One region of the Pseudoneobacillus rhizolycopersici genome, then DNA from elsewhere that is predicted to be linked to it. Evidence: riboswitches for the same ligand, from Rfam matches in the RefSeq annotation. Region 1 holds a riboswitch; each other region holds the start of a gene.

Evidence for each region. Region 1 has a riboswitch for cyclic di-GMP ahead of ACX9YW_RS07450 (DUF192 domain-containing protein). Riboswitches for the same ligand answer to the same signal wherever they lie in the genome.
Region 2: linked by a shared signal. The riboswitch ahead of sinI (DNA-binding anti-repressor SinI) and the one ahead of ACX9YW_RS07450 (DUF192 domain-containing protein) in region 1 are both predicted to bind cyclic di-GMP.
Region 3: linked by a shared signal. The riboswitch ahead of ACX9YW_RS18385 (GGDEF domain-containing protein) and the one ahead of ACX9YW_RS07450 (DUF192 domain-containing protein) in region 1 are both predicted to bind cyclic di-GMP.
Region 4: linked by a shared signal. The riboswitch ahead of ACX9YW_RS04885 (GGDEF domain-containing protein) and the one ahead of ACX9YW_RS07450 (DUF192 domain-containing protein) in region 1 are both predicted to bind cyclic di-GMP.

The regions. Positions count from the first base shown of each region.
Region 1 covers NZ_JBTOOE010000005.1:81,373-85,161, forward strand. Annotated here, with positions in the region: gene ACX9YW_RS07430 (TadE/TadG family type IV pilus assembly protein) at 1-196, opposite strand, end outside; gene ACX9YW_RS07435 (TadE/TadG family type IV pilus assembly protein) at 198-578, opposite strand; gene ACX9YW_RS07440 (A24 family peptidase) at 572-1,096, opposite strand; gene ACX9YW_RS07445 (Flp family type IVb pilin) at 1,207-1,395, opposite strand; gene ACX9YW_RS07450 (DUF192 domain-containing protein) at 1,412-1,753, opposite strand; cyclic di-GMP riboswitch class I at 1,844-1,930, opposite strand; gene ACX9YW_RS07455 (DUF418 domain-containing protein) at 2,165-3,331, opposite strand; gene ACX9YW_RS07460 (spore germination protein) at 3,492-3,716, shown strand; gene ACX9YW_RS07465 (spore germination protein GerPB) at 3,761-3,789, shown strand, end outside.
Region 2 covers NZ_JBTOOE010000009.1:89,894-93,682, forward strand. Annotated here, with positions in the region: gene galE (UDP-glucose 4-epimerase GalE) at 1-319, opposite strand, end outside; gene ACX9YW_RS11545 (helix-turn-helix domain-containing protein) at 536-865, shown strand; gene sinI (DNA-binding anti-repressor SinI) at 918-1,064, opposite strand; cyclic di-GMP riboswitch class I at 1,096-1,191, opposite strand; gene ACX9YW_RS11555 (DUF5658 family protein) at 1,463-1,765, opposite strand; gene ACX9YW_RS11560 (TVP38/TMEM64 family protein) at 1,797-2,432, opposite strand; gene ACX9YW_RS11565 (LPxTATN C-terminal sorting signal domain) at 2,500-3,483, opposite strand; gene ACX9YW_RS11570 (TasA family protein) at 3,553-3,789, opposite strand, start outside.
Region 3 covers NZ_JBTOOE010000022.1:52,063-55,851, forward strand. Annotated here, with positions in the region: gene ACX9YW_RS18380 (EAL domain-containing protein) at 1-2,309, shown strand, start outside; cyclic di-GMP riboswitch class I at 2,326-2,411, shown strand; gene ACX9YW_RS18385 (GGDEF domain-containing protein) at 2,485-3,321, shown strand; gene ACX9YW_RS18390 (GyrI-like domain-containing protein) at 3,457-3,789, opposite strand, start outside.
Region 4 covers NZ_JBTOOE010000003.1:95,063-98,851, reverse strand. Annotated here, with positions in the region: gene ACX9YW_RS04890 (metallophosphoesterase family protein) at 11-778, shown strand; gene ACX9YW_RS04885 (GGDEF domain-containing protein) at 911-2,158, opposite strand; cyclic di-GMP riboswitch class I at 2,311-2,396, opposite strand; gene fumC (class II fumarate hydratase) at 2,648-3,789, shown strand, end outside.

The DNA.
Region 1 (3,789 bases):
CCTCTTTTGTTGTTAATTCTTGTGCCCCAGATAGAACCGCAGCATTGGCCGTTTTTTGCAAGTGAGTTTTCGTCATGTACATTAAACCAGCATCGATTCCCAGTCCTGCCATCCCCAATAGGCTGATAAACGAGAGTGTCACCATTACCAAGACATTTCCTCGTTCATTATTTACGAATTTTATTAATTTTTTCATCCTATTCCACCCTCACTGTTGAATTTGCTTCAATATATTCAGGAAGGGGTATTATTTTTGATAATAATGGTGTGTTCAACTTAAGCGGATTTTTCAAGGTCACTTTTACATATTCCCCCGATTTTCGATTTGCCTGAGTTGGTGTTATGGTTACCTGAAGAGTGCCATCACTTTGTTGGAGATAATTCTTCGCAAATTGAGTAATCTCCAAATCGGTGGCACCTAATCCCGCTTTTCGGACCGTTTCTTGGGCTGCCATGTGAAGTTTGGAAAAAGAATATACTGTTCTTCCAAAATCGAATATTCCTACTAAAAGCAGTAAAAGAACGGGAAGGACTAATGCCATTTCCACTATGGATTGTCCTTTTTCATTCCTTACCATAAGAATAGGTCCTTATAGGGATCATAGATGGCTATCAATGCTCCTATTGCAATTGCCACTCCATAAGGAAAATTCGTTCTTAATCCTTCTTTATCAAAACCAAAAGGGCTTTCAACACCTTGTCTTCTAAAAACCATAAAATAAAAAATCTGTTTTAAGCGAAAAATAACGCCCTTTCTAAACAATAGAATACAAAGGCCAATTATTCCTCCAGCAACCGCCATAAATATTGCCGTCGTTAAAACAAAGCCTATTCCTTTGATTGCTCCTATCACCGCTAATAATTTGACATCACCTGCACCCATACCACCCATGAAGTAGGGAATTAGTAAAATGGAGAAGCCTACGAGAGCACCTAATATAGAGCTAGTTAATCCCGCTAAACCAGCTGTTATAACGTGATAAATCATTGCGATAACAAAGGCTGGAAGTAAAACCTTATTATAAATTTTTCGGTTTTTTAAATCAGTTGTTACACATATGACCAGCAGAGAAATTAATACAAGATTTAACCACATTTTTCTTTACCCCTTTCAAAAGAGTAAGTCTTTGATTAAAAATAGCCTCACGTATTTTTCAACGCAAGGCCAGTGAAAATATAAGAAATTTATTTACTTTAAACTTCTTATTAAGGAGTAATCTTATCTTTAATTCCGTCTACCTTTCCAAACATATCATCAAATAATCCTTTAATCTGTTCTCCCATTAAACCAATAATAGCGATTGCAGCTACTGCTACAACTCCAAGTACAAGACCATACTCCGTCATACCTTGCCCTTGCTCTTCAACGAATAAAGCTTTGATCTTTTTCATCATTTTCAATACAACCCCTTCATATTAATTTAATTTTGTGTCCGACTTTCGTTCCTGTTTTCTGTAAAGTTCCTGGAGGCAGTTCTAGTACAGAGTGACCTGCTTTATAGACTTGTCCAATTTTTGAGGGTGGAAAGGATTCTTGTAGCCCAACAATCTCGTAATCTTTGTTGAGGTACAGGACATCAATTGGATAGTTCATAAAAAAGGTATGGATGGATTGGCAGGGTTGGATATGCATTCCGTGACCTTCAGGCAAACTAGTTGAAAACATTAGGCCTTTTAATCTCTTAAAAAATGAATGGGCTAATGAAATCTCCGTTGCTATTTCCGTACCATTTGATAGGTTCACGGCTTTCATTGTTACACCTCCAATTTTGCATACAACTCAAATAACCCCACCTTTACCGAAAGGGGGGTTCATTAGAACACAATGAATACACCCTGATCTTTCGGTAACTGGCTGGCATAGTGCTTTTGCACCTTAGCCCCTGTAGCTTTGCGTCACTGACTTTCGTCAGTTTTGCCTTTATCGAGATTCAGTGTTTTTTGTCCTATTATTTCGACTGATCTCTTGCTTTTATGATAGTATTTTTCATTTTTTTTGAAAATCGAACCAAAGGACTAATTTAATAGACCCACACTTTAGGTCTATTTACCCTCATGTATTTAATAGAATTTAGGCTTTTTAAAAAAATTTGTAGCATTTCTAGTAAATCCGAGCCATTTTATACAAGAACTTTGTCGAATTCAGGTCACTTTGTCCTACACTTTATTTCTTCCATTTAGGAATTTTCCAATAAGTAACAGCTCGCCACACCCATTCGATTGGACCATAATAATGGTTTTTTACCCAATATATACTAATTAGAGCTTGCACGATAAAGATTACTAGAACTAATAGTGTTCCTGTTCCAACCGATATTTTTCCATAAAGCCCCAAACCATAGCTATAGAAAATGAGTGTAGCTACAAAGGATTGAAATAAATAATTACTCATCGCCATTTTTCCGACTGCTTGAAACGGTTTTAAAATAGTAGTATGTTTCTCTATCAATAGAATGAAGAGGATTGCATAAGATACTGCCAACAAAGGTCCACCAAAGATATCTTGAATATATTCAGAGAATAAATTGCGAACAGCATATGGCAGCAACTTTAATAAGCTTCCTGCCAGCAAAAAAATCACTAACAACAACTTAAAACGCTTTTTATGTTCGATCATATTTTTAACCCATTTTAATTTCGCAATCCCGGCCCCTATTAAAATAAGCGGAAATATCCCAAAAAATAAAACGATTAAGTTCTCAAGATTATTAACATAACTCCAATCTTGGATCCGTTGTACGGTTATTTCGGAATAGCTACCATGTTGATATATAGCCGCCGCTTGATTCGCTTTGTCATGATTGGCGAAATGATCAGTGGGTGAAAATAGGCTAGCAAGAAATAATAGCAGACCAAATAAAATATTGGGAATCAGATAGGTAAGCACTCCAATCCATAGCAATGCTTTTCCACTCAAACCCAAAAACAGCAAGGCAACAAATCCGAACAGTGCATATATTATTAATATATCTCCATGCCAAATGAGGAAGGCGTGAATACAACCGATGACTAAAAGCATTAAGAGCCTTCTCATCGCAATTGGAGTAAAGGAAAATCCTCGTTCGATTGATCTTTCCCTCATAATCATTAAACCAAATCCGAAAAGCATGGCAAAAAGTGGATAAAAGCTGGCTTGTACAAAAAAATCGATTAAACTATAAATTGTTTGATCGGATTTTGAACTCCACCATAAGTATGGATTCAAATAAAGTACAGGTGAATGAAATGCGATCATGTTTGTTAAAAAAATCCCAAGGATTGCGAATCCCCTCATTGCATCAATCGATTGTATTCGTTCCTTCTCTTGGATTGGATTTGCCCTACTCCTCATTTTTAGTGACCTCTTTTACTTTTTTCTTTTAGATTATCATATTTACATTATCCGTCAAATATCGTGGTGCTAGTGTTTATTAGGCATTTTTATCACATTCAGCCTAAAAATACATAGGATAATAAAGAAATTTATCATTACAAGAAAAGGGTGTCCAAAAATGCCAGCAATTGTCGGTGTCGCACAGGTTATTTCAATCAGCTCCAGCTCTATTTTTAATATTGGCGATGTTTATAAAATCATGCCCATTGCCCACGCCAAGACATTTGCAGGAGCGGGCTCGTTTAATACAGGTGAAGGTCTCTATATTCATAACTTCCAAAGTCAAACAAATACTTTTGACCAAGACGGCCTTGACCAAGGAATTTTGTTTAATATTGGTTAGGGTATGACATATTGACTCTTACCGTTTAGAGAAGGTGATAATCGTTGAACTTTTACATCCAACAATCCATCAA
Region 2 (3,789 bases), on a different contig from region 1:
GAACTAACGTTCCTGTAATATTATTATGATAATAATGAAGTGGAATGGATACTGACTCTCCCACAGCCTTCAATCCAGCAAAGTGAATAACCGCTTCGATTGAGTGATTTTGAAAAACCTTCTCCACCTCTTCGCGATTCAGCAGATCGGCTTGGTAAAACGCAAAATCCTTTCCGGTAATTTCCTTCACTCTTATTAATGACTCTATCTTACTATTTGAAAAGTTATCCAAAACAACTAAATCAAAACCCGCATTAAGCAATTCCACACAAGTATGGCTACCAATATAACCGGCACCACCCGTAACCAAAATTGACATCATCCAACAACTCCTACCCTAAACTCCTACCAACTATCATTATACCCAAAATGGATAATCAATGGAAGAATACTTTAGCGCTTTAAAGGATGTGGGGACTGTCCCCACATCCTTTAAAGCGCTAAAGTTTGTGAATGTTTTGAAAATGGATAATATGAAATTATTTCGTTTTCTGATATAATAGGAAAAAGTAAATGTTAAAGTGAGTGAAGCTCTATGATTGGTGAACGTATTAAGCAACTTCGAGTCGAAAAGAAGATGTCCCTTTCCGAGCTAGCCGAGAAAGCAGGGGTCGCTAAATCGTATTTAAGTGCGATTGAACGAAACTTACAATCTAATCCGTCTATTCAGTTTTTAGAGAAGGTATCCAGCGTTCTTGAGGTTTCTGTGGATTACCTCATAAACGATTCGATAGAGAGAGAAGATTTAGATTCTGATTGGCTAAAGCTTGTCCAAGAGGCAATGGAATCGGGGATATCCAAGAACCAGTTCCGCGAATTCTTGGAATTTAATAAATGGAGAATAACCCAGTCCAAAAATGAATAAATTAAAAAAGAGTATTTCCATCACTTCAGAAATACTCTTTATTATTTGTTATTCATTTTTCTAACAATAGCTCCTTTACTTCATTTTGGTGAAAAAAGTCTCGAATAGTAGCTAATTCGATCCCGAGTCTTTTGGCTTCCATAATTAGTTCTAACCATTCCTTATCTAATTCTTGTGCCCAACTTGTTCTACTTTTCACTTTATCTCCCCCAAAATACGTTAAAAGTACCTCAGGTAATCCAGCCATCATCGTAGTGTCGTTTCGACAGTACCTTAGATCTGTGACTTTGCGTCCCTACTTTTCAATAGGTTTGCCCTTTTCTGACTTAAGCCATAAGTATTAGCGATAAGGTAATTATATCTAGTTCTTCTTGATTAGCATGTCGTTTATTGTAATAGGTCTAAAGTTTGTTTTATCATATTTCCGACATTTTCTTCCATATATTTATCTATTTTCCACCTAGTAATCAATTTTATTAAAATTCGGAAAATTTAACTGTCGTGATTTTAGCGAAAGCGCTATCATTTTGTCGATATTTCTTGGTAAAAAATGGGCATGTCCACTATTCGATTCTAAAATGGGGTTTTAACACCGTTTTACATATTAATGACTAGGGCAATCCAATACGAATGTTTAAGGCAAACTAACGTATATATAATAGAAGAAACTAGTAGTAAACTTTTAAGGACAACAGACTTTGGCTCTTTTATAAGGAAGTAAATGATTAGCAACAAAAACGACAATGATAACTTTACACCGATAAATAATAATGGATCCACTTCGTATAAATAATTCATTATTGGGTTCAACTCTTCGATATTTCCAGTGATAAGACCTACATAAGTCACGAATCCATCAAATACATTAATAAATGCTAGATACATAAATAAGTAAAACACAAATTCGCATCCTTTCCTTCTATTAGCGTTTTCAAGGCTGAACAATTTGTTGATCTGCTAGTTGATTTTGTTTCATCCTACGGCCAATCAGAATAGCAATGCTCAAAAAGTAAGTCGCATAAATCACGATAGATATCCATTTTTGATTCCCAATAAGGCTGCCTGCTATCGTAAAGATGAAGATTGCAGGCAGTTTTCCTAATAAGGAAGCCCCTAAAAAAACCTGCCATTTTACTTTACTGACTCCCGAAACAATATTGACAATTGGGGATGGAATAACAGGAATAGCACGTGCAATGAGAATGCCAAGGAAAGCATTGTTCTCAAACATTCCTTCATAGTCTTGCAGTTTTGGATATTTTTGAAGATAACCTTGCATCCATTCTTGAAAACCGAACCGAGCTAATAGGAACATCACCATTATTCCCACCCCGATACCTATGAACGAAATACCGGTCCCCAACCAGATTCCAAAAACCGAACCGATCATTCCTGCTAAGACGACATAGGGGATAACAGGGAAGAAGACGAGTATAGCCACAAATAGCATACTAATCGGTATGGCTATATAAGCTTCGGATCTGACAGCACTTAGTAATTCGGCTTTAAAGGTGATTCCAAGGTATAAAATGAAGGCAGTAAGTAAAATTGGGATTGTTTTTTTCATAGACAAGCCTCTTTATCTTCTAAATTTGTATTAACTATGTAATCTAAGACCTAGAATAAGACTCTACCTAGGTCTTAATTTCCTTATTAATCTTTAAAGTTTTTCGTTTATGAAAATAACCTAGGATTAGACCAAATAGTATTAGACCTATACCGCCTAAAAAATAGTTATATATATTCGTGGCTGTTTTAGGTAAAATATTACCTTCACCAGGTTTCGTTGCTAGCTCATCTTTACTAATTGGTCGTTGTGGTTTAAGTTCATTGTCGTGTCCATCCGATGGTACTGGACTAGCTTCTGTTATGTCTGGATCTGTCGGATTTACTGAATGATCTTCGTCTTGTTCTTCTTGGTCTGGAAGTGGATCTGTGTTGGGGTTGGGATTTGGATCTATGTTCGGGTCTGGGTCTGGGTCTGGGTCTGGGTCTGGATTTGGATTTGGGTCTGGGTCTGGGTCTGGGTCTGGATCTGGATCTGGGTCTGGATCTGGATCTGGGTCTGGGTTGGGATCTGGATCTGGGTTGGGATCTGGGTCTGGGTTGGGATCTGGGTCTGGGTTGGGATCTGGATCTGGGTCTGGGTTTGGCACTACATCTAGGTCCTCAGCCATGAATTTAAACTCCACTTCAAAACCTAGTCCCTGATATTCATTTCCTAATTCATAGGGAAACGACACTTGAAATTTTAAATCCTCTTGTTTTAGGGACTGTAAAAATCTAGGCTGTAAACGATTAAAGTCTTTTAATAGTCCATCGAACAGTTTACCATTGGCATCCCAAACCTTTAATTGGAACTGATTATATAATTTCTGTGAACCACCTTTAAACGTGGATATCGTATTATACGTAAAATCCCTTTTTCCCCTGTTTTGTACAATTATTTTATGTGAAACCGTATCCCCAGGTTTTAAATTGCTTACTTGAATGAAGAATTTACTTAAATCTAGATTAATATCAATCTCATTGTTTGCTGCAAGCGCTTGATTAGAAGGTAAAAGGATTAATAATACCACTAATAATTTCGCAATAATAACATAACGAAAAGTGTTCATTCGTTAGTCCCCATTCGGTCTTAAACAAAAGGTGGATTAACCCACCTTTTGTTTTATTATAATTAAGTATTATGGTTGAATTGGCCTACCGTTATTATGCTTTTTGTTGCTCTCTACAACGCCGTTTTGAACATCGGAGTCAAGAACTTCAATTCCATCCCACTGACGTGCTTCTAGAGTAAAGTTAAAGTCAACCTTATCTCCTTGGAACTTATTTTGAATATATGATAAAGTTCCTGGTGTTAATGTTAGATCATTGTTAAACTCAATTTCAATTTTCACATTATGAGCAATCCCAACAGGAAT
Region 3 (3,789 bases), on a different contig from region 1:
TGGCTAAGACAGGAAAAATCCAATCTTTTCAGACGACAGGAGTTTCCAATAATTCTAAAACATACGATATTTTGGTTACCTTCATTCTAGAAACCAATGAAAATAATATTTATGTCATCATAAGAAACATAACGGATCTAATAGAGAAGGAAAAGGATAGAAAAAACTATGAACTTATGCTTTATGAAAAGGAAAAGCAGCTTTCCAATCTTTATAACAACCCTGATGTAGGAATTTGGTCTTTAAACCCAATTAGTAATCAAATATTCTTCTGTTCCCAAGGAGTAGAACAAATCACAGGATATTCTATCAAGGAATTGCAAAGTCATGATAATTGGAAAGCGATTATTCATGCGGAGGATTTGTCTCAATTTGTGAAAATGCAGCAGGGGTTGACGAAAGGGAATATTATCCGCCACCAATACCGTATTTTCCGGAAGGACGGAAAAACTGTTTGGATTCAAGATTATATGATCCCTACATTAGCTGAGAACGGAAAATTAGTTCAAATAGATGGTCTCATTTCAAATATTACGGAGCAGAAAGAACTAAGTGAACGGGTAAATCATCTTTTATATCATGATTACTTAACGGATTTGCCCAATCGGCGAATGTTTGAAGAAAAACTCCAGCAGCTTACAGTGGACATACATGATGAGGATAAGAAATTTTCGATTATGCTCCTTGATATTGATAACTTTAAATATATAAACGATACGCTCGGACATACTCTTGGGGATGAAATTCTTAAAGTATTTACTGACCGTATTTCGTCCTATTTAGCTCCCCGTGATTTTTTTGCTAGACTTGGTGGGGATGAGTTTGGTATTTTACTTACTAAAATGGATTCGTTTGACTACCTAAAAGATTTTGCGGAAAAGATCCTTCTTAGTTTAAAAGACCCATTTTATATTAACGGTTATGAATTATTCATCACCGTAAGTATCGGAATTAGTATTTATCCCGAGGACGGAGAAAATCCGCAGGAATTATTGCGGAATGCTGATATTGCTTTATATAAAGCGGAAATGCAAGGGAAGAACAATTATATGATTATTTCTCCGTCCAGTAGTATTGAGTCATACAAGTTATTTAGCTTAGGCCGTGATTTACAAAAAGCAATAGGGAATAATGAGTTGGTTTTGTATTATCAGCCTAGGGTGGATACAAAAACTGGTAGGATTGACAGCGCAGAGGCTCTTATACGATGGGAACATCCGAAATGGGGACTTATTTCACCGAAGGAATTTCTTCAAATCGCCGAAGAGAATGGATTCATTACCAGAATTGAAGATTGGGTATTAAATCAAGTATGCCAACAATTAAGAAAATGGAAAGATGCCATGTTTTGTACGGTACCCATTTCGATCAATATTTCCGCTATCCATTTTATGAAAAAAAATTGGCTGGAATATGTTGAACAAACGATCCAAAAAGCAGAGATTAGCCCAAGTGAAATCGAATTCGAAATTACTGAGACGACCCTATTGAACAATGAAGAAGTGGTAAAAGAAACAATTCAATCAATCAAGCAGATGGGCATTAGAATTTCATTAGATGATTTCGGAAAAGGTTATTCTTCTTTATCCTATTTAGCTCTTTTCCCTTTTGATGTCATCAAAATTGATAAATCGTTTATCCAAAATATGACCGAATCCCAGCATAACTTGTTTATTGTAAAGTCGATTATTTATTTGGCAAACAGTTTGAAAATAGATGTGGTTGCCGAAGGAGTCGAAAAGATGGGACAATTAAAATTACTTCAGAAAGAACATTGCCTACTTTCTCAAGGTTATTTATTTAGTCGTCCAGTTCCAGTTGAAGAATTTGAACCTCTAATGCAGCAAAAAGTCCTACAACCAATCGATCCATTATTAAAAGAAAAGCAAAGAAAAAGAAAACACTTTCGAGTAAGTTTCCCTTATCCACTTGAAGCAGAAATGACACTTCTCTCTATTGGAGGTAAAACATTGCATTTAGGAAAGGCAAAAGTTTTAATATACGATATGAGTATCGGTGGGCTTCGCTTTCTTTCTACCTTGAAACTGCCAGTTAGGGGCGATATGACCCTTCGGTTTTCTACAGAAATTCTCCATAAAACCATTGAAGTAATGGGGCGTATTGTTTGGAAAGAAGAAGACAATGAGGACATTACTGAATATGGTATTGAATTTATGATTGGAGAGCATGAATCGACATATATTAACGGAATTCTTAATAGTTTTGCAGTCTTAATGAATAATAATATTGGGCCGGCTACCTATAAAATGGTGACAGAAAATAATTATGAATATTTTCAAAGAAAATAGATTTTTAAACGGTATAATAATGAAAAGGCAAATTTATCGAAAGATGAAGACGCAAAACTAGAGGGGCTAAGATCCTTAGGATGATGCCAGCCAGTTTCCGATGATTTAAAGTAGACTAATCGGACTGATTAGTCTTTTTTTATAGAAAAAAATACGTTCGTAAGAGGTAAAAAGATTGATTCGTAAAATATTATATTTGTTGGTAATGGTAGTTATTTCAATTTTGCCTATCATTATTCATGTCCATTTGAGTGAAGAAATGCGACGGCTATCAACATTTGTTTGGTCCATTTATTTGATTCCTAATATATTGATAGTCATTATGTATCCAAAATGGAAGGTCGCTGTTGGAGTTGCCTGTTTCTATAGTCTTTTAAAATATGGGACGTATTTTTGGGGTGAAGGCTTTTCAAGTAGTATTGAGTTGATTGCTTTGTTTTTGGAGTCCTTAATGAATGGAGCGATTCTGCTAACGGTTACTCATTTTCGTATGGAGCATATCAGGGTATTGAAGAAGATGCAAAAACTAGTCATCATCGATTCGTTGACTGGATTATACAATCGAAGGTATTTCGACTTAATTCTTGAAAAAGTGATTCCGTATAGTCAAAGAGAAAATAGTCCCTTGATCCTTATTATGTTGGATATTGACTATTTTAAAAAGGTAAATGACCATCATGGCCATCAATGTGGTGACGAGGTCTTAAAACAGATTTCAAACATCATTAAAACTAATGTTAGAAGTTCTGATGCGTATGTTCGGTTTGGGGGCGAGGAATTTGCTATTGTTTTGCCAAACACAGAAGTAGGCGAAGGAATAAGATTAGCAGAAAACATCCGTAAAGAGGTTGAACAATCATCATTTACGTATAAAAATGAAAGAATATCTATCACGATTAGTATGGGTTTATCCAAATACCAAGGAGAAATCGTCCAAGAATTTATCGGAAAAGCCGACAAAGCCCTATACAAAGCCAAAGAAAATGGCCGAAACCAAGTAATCGTTACGTGATGGGATGGGAATAGGGGGACGATTTGAGAATGATGGGTAATTATGGCAGTAGGAAGAGCTCAAAATGTCCAATAGAGGGCTTCTATTGGACAAATGGTGGCTTCATAGGTGGTTGGTGCCAGGCACCACGTTAAGCTATTTTATGATAGGAAAATATAAATCAAATTCCGACTGTGCTGATGTGGGGTTATATCTTTTATCATAGCGTTCGAACCAGAAGGCTGTATGGTCAATGGTATAACCTGATTCTACTATGGTTTTGCGAGCGTTGTTAATTGTTTCTCCTAGATTCTCCGTTAATCCTTTATGTGTGAAGACTGCATAGGTAGCAGCAGGGATGGTCAGAACCATCATTCCTGCTGGAACATTGGTCGTTTCGGACACTTCAACTGCGGTATAGTAAGTAAAATCGCTTGGACGATCGTTGGTTAATCCAATTGATACCTGAGGGTTTACGATTGCCGATAT
Region 4 (3,789 bases), on a different contig from region 1:
AGCGATTTTTTTGGAAAGCGTGGCCATTATTTCGGATATTCACGGAAACCTCACAGCCCTTGAGGCTGTGTTAGAAAATATTAAGGCAAGAGGGATCACAACCATTTTCTGCTTAGGTGATTTGGTTGGAAAAGGACCCAATTCTGCAAAATGTCTTGACCGTATTCGAGAGACTTGTGATGTAGTCGTACTTGGTAATTGGGATGAAGGTATTCAGAAACTAACTGATAATGAAGTGATGAAATGGCATCAAGAGCAGCTCGGAGAAGAACGTCTGAACTATTTAGCTACTTTACCATTTCATTTTGACTTCTATATGAGCGGAAAATATATTAGACTCTATCATGCATCAGCTAAAAGCATTCATCACCGTGTCGTACCAATGATTCATCCAAAAGGAGAAAAGCTAGCAATGTTTGAGAACACTGAATGGATTACTCCACTTGCCAAAGACTTGCAACCTGATATCGTCGGCTTCGGCGACATACATGCTGCTTTAATTGAACCGATTGATGATCAAAAAACCTTATTTAATGTAGGAAGTGTCGGCAATCCATTAGACATCCCACAAGCTACTTACGCAATTTTGCATGGTCAATATGGAGCAACTGAATTTGGGCCATTTTCAATCGAGATTTCCCGAGTTCCCTATGATATTGAAAAAGAAATCCAAATCGCCACTGAAATGGGCATGCCTTATGTAGAACCATATGCGATGGAATTACGCGAGGCCATTTATCGATGGTCACAAAGAGGAAAAGCAATACTAGGAAAATAAAGATAATGCCAATCCAAGGGACAATAATAGTAGCCTCGATGTTTCTCTTAATGAATCAGGAAGCAAATGCAGGGAAAGACATCAATAATATTTACAACAAAAATGGATGGGTTACAATCCATCCATTTTTTATTATATAAAATACATATGTTTGTGTAATTTATCCTCCAAAGTCTTCATATTTTCCGCCAACACAAGTTGATTTTTTCCGGATTTTTTGGCAGCATATAAGGCTATATCTGCTGATTTTTTCAATGAATCTACTGATTTCCCATGATGCGGATAAGTTGCTACCCCTGTACTAAAAGAAACATGGAATTGCTTATTCGCCACATGAATTGGGGTATTTTGATAAAAATTGATAAGGCTTTCGTGAAGGTAGGTCACTTCATACTGCTGATTGGTGGTAATCAAAATCATAAACTCGTCACCGGCATACCGATAACCTTCAATATTGGCCCCACAAACGCTTTTGATTCCATTTGCCAAGACCCGTAAATATAAATCACCTACATCGTGACCGTAATTATCATTAACTTTTTTTAAATTGTCGGAATCAATCATTATTAAAGTAATCTCTTGGTCAGATTCTGTCATAAGCCTTGATAAGTCCACATGGAAGGCACGATGATTCTTCAGGCCCGTTAGCTCATCTGTTTGCGACATTTTATAGATTTTTTCGTATAATCTAGCTGTTTCAATGGAGTTGATTACTTGAGTTCCGATAATTTGTAGAAGTTCCTCATGTTCAGTCCGATAAGCAAAATCCGAATAACTTTGCGCTGAAATAACCCCTCTGACATGATCATCTATAATGACAGGAATAAATAGACAGGAACTTGTCTCCCGCTCACCAAAAGTCGCAGCTGCACCGTAAACTAAAGATTGTGGGGCTTTTTTTAGATGAATGATTTCCCTGGATTTTATGACTTCCGAGGCATAATTCTCGCCAAATTCAATGCTTTCTTTTGGATAAAACTTACCATTATCAACGATAAATTCAAAATGAACATGACTGTCCCCCTCATTATATAAGGCGATATAGAAAGCATCTGTAGCCATAACTTGGGATACCATTTCATATGCCTTGTTAAGCAGAATATCCTCGTCCAATGTTTTACTGCATACTTGGGCAAAGTCATGGAGAATTTTGTAATGTTTATTTAGCCATGTCACATTTTCCATTTGTAGATGAATTTGCTGTAATTGATAAAAAATCGATCCTACTACTTCCTTTTCTTGCTTAGTCTCCAATTGTTTATCTATAAGCTTCAATATATCCTGAGATATCATTTCTTTTTCAGTTCCTATTTTGTCTAGCATTTTGTTAATCAAGTTAAAAATTAGCTCACTGCCATTCAGTTGATTGATATTTACCATATTAAGACACTTCCTAAAATTTATTTCAATCAATAAATGTTTAAATTTTCTGACTTTAAATACCAACCAAGACCTGAACAATGTATCAAAACCGAAATAAAATGATAAAAAAAGACTAACCGTATCCGAATTAGCCTGTAGTTTTACAATATAACGGTAACTGGCTGGCGTTATCATGCAGACTTTAGCCCCTATAGTTTTGCGCCCTCATTTTTCAATAAGTTTGCCTTTTCTTTTAAAAAAAGAAATATGAAAGATTATAAATCTTTCATTTATATATAAATATATATTGCTTTTCTTCCCTAGTCAATGAACGGGATGGGCTTTTTACGGATTATAGAGTTAATTTTTTTCAACATTTTTTTCCATTTTTCTACTAATCTTGCAGCTTCTCTTAACAATATCTAGCTCCATTTTTTCCGGATATACTTTTACAAATTTCTACATATTATTAAAGTAGGTACAAGCAATTTTTGACGAGGTGACAAAATGGATTATCGGATGGAAAAAGATACAATGGGTGAAGTCAAGGTTCCAATAGACCGCTATTGGGGGGCTCAGACTCAACGCAGCAAAGAGAATTTTCGAATCGGTACGGAACGGATGCCATTTGAGGTGATTGTTGCATTTGCCATTTTAAAACGTAGTGCCGCCATCGTAAATGAAAAGCTTGGCAAGCTCTCTGACCAAAAAGCGAAGGCAATTATTTATGCATGTGAAGAAATTATTTACGGAAAGCTGAATGATCATTTTCCTCTAGTTGTTTGGCAAACCGGAAGCGGAACCCAAAGTAATATGAATGTCAATGAAGTAATCGCAAATGTGGGTAGTAAATGGCTTCAAGCTCAGGGCATAAATGAGAAAATACATCCGAATGATGATGTTAATAAAAGTCAAAGCTCGAATGATACCTTTCCAACAGCTATGCATATCGCCGGTGTTACGGCCGTTAGGGAAACGCTGCTTCCAGCAATCAGGCAGTTAAAAGCAACTTTAATAAAGAAGGAAGAACAGTTTGTTGGTATTGTGAAAATTGGTCGAACCCATCTTCAGGATGCCACACCCCTTACCCTTGGGCAAGAGGTAAGTGGCTGGGTTTATATGTTAGAACGTTCTCTTGAGATGTTAAACGAATCTATTGAAAAAATGTACGCGCTAGCCATTGGTGGTACCGCAGTCGGCACAGGAATAAACGCTCATCCTAAGTTCGGTGAAATGGTTGCTTCCGAGATTGCCAATTATACGGGTATTAGCTTTTTCTCATCGTTTAATAAGTTCCATGCATTAACGAGTCATGACGAGATTAGTTTTGTGCATGGAGCAATGAAAGCTTTGGCTGCTGATTTGATGAAGATTGCCAATGATGTCAGGTGGCTTGCTAGTGGTCCTCGATGTGGGATAGGGGAAATTACTATCCCTGAAAACGAACCTGGTAGTTCGATTATGCCAGGGAAGGTAAACCCTACTCAAAGCGAAGCGTTAACGATGGTTGCGGTTCAAGTAATGGGAAATGATGCAGCAATCGGATTTGCAGCAAGCCAAGGGAATTTTGAATTAAATGTGTTCAAGCCTGTCATTATCTACAATTTCCTTCAATCCGTTCGTTTATTATCAGATGCAATCCGCTCTTT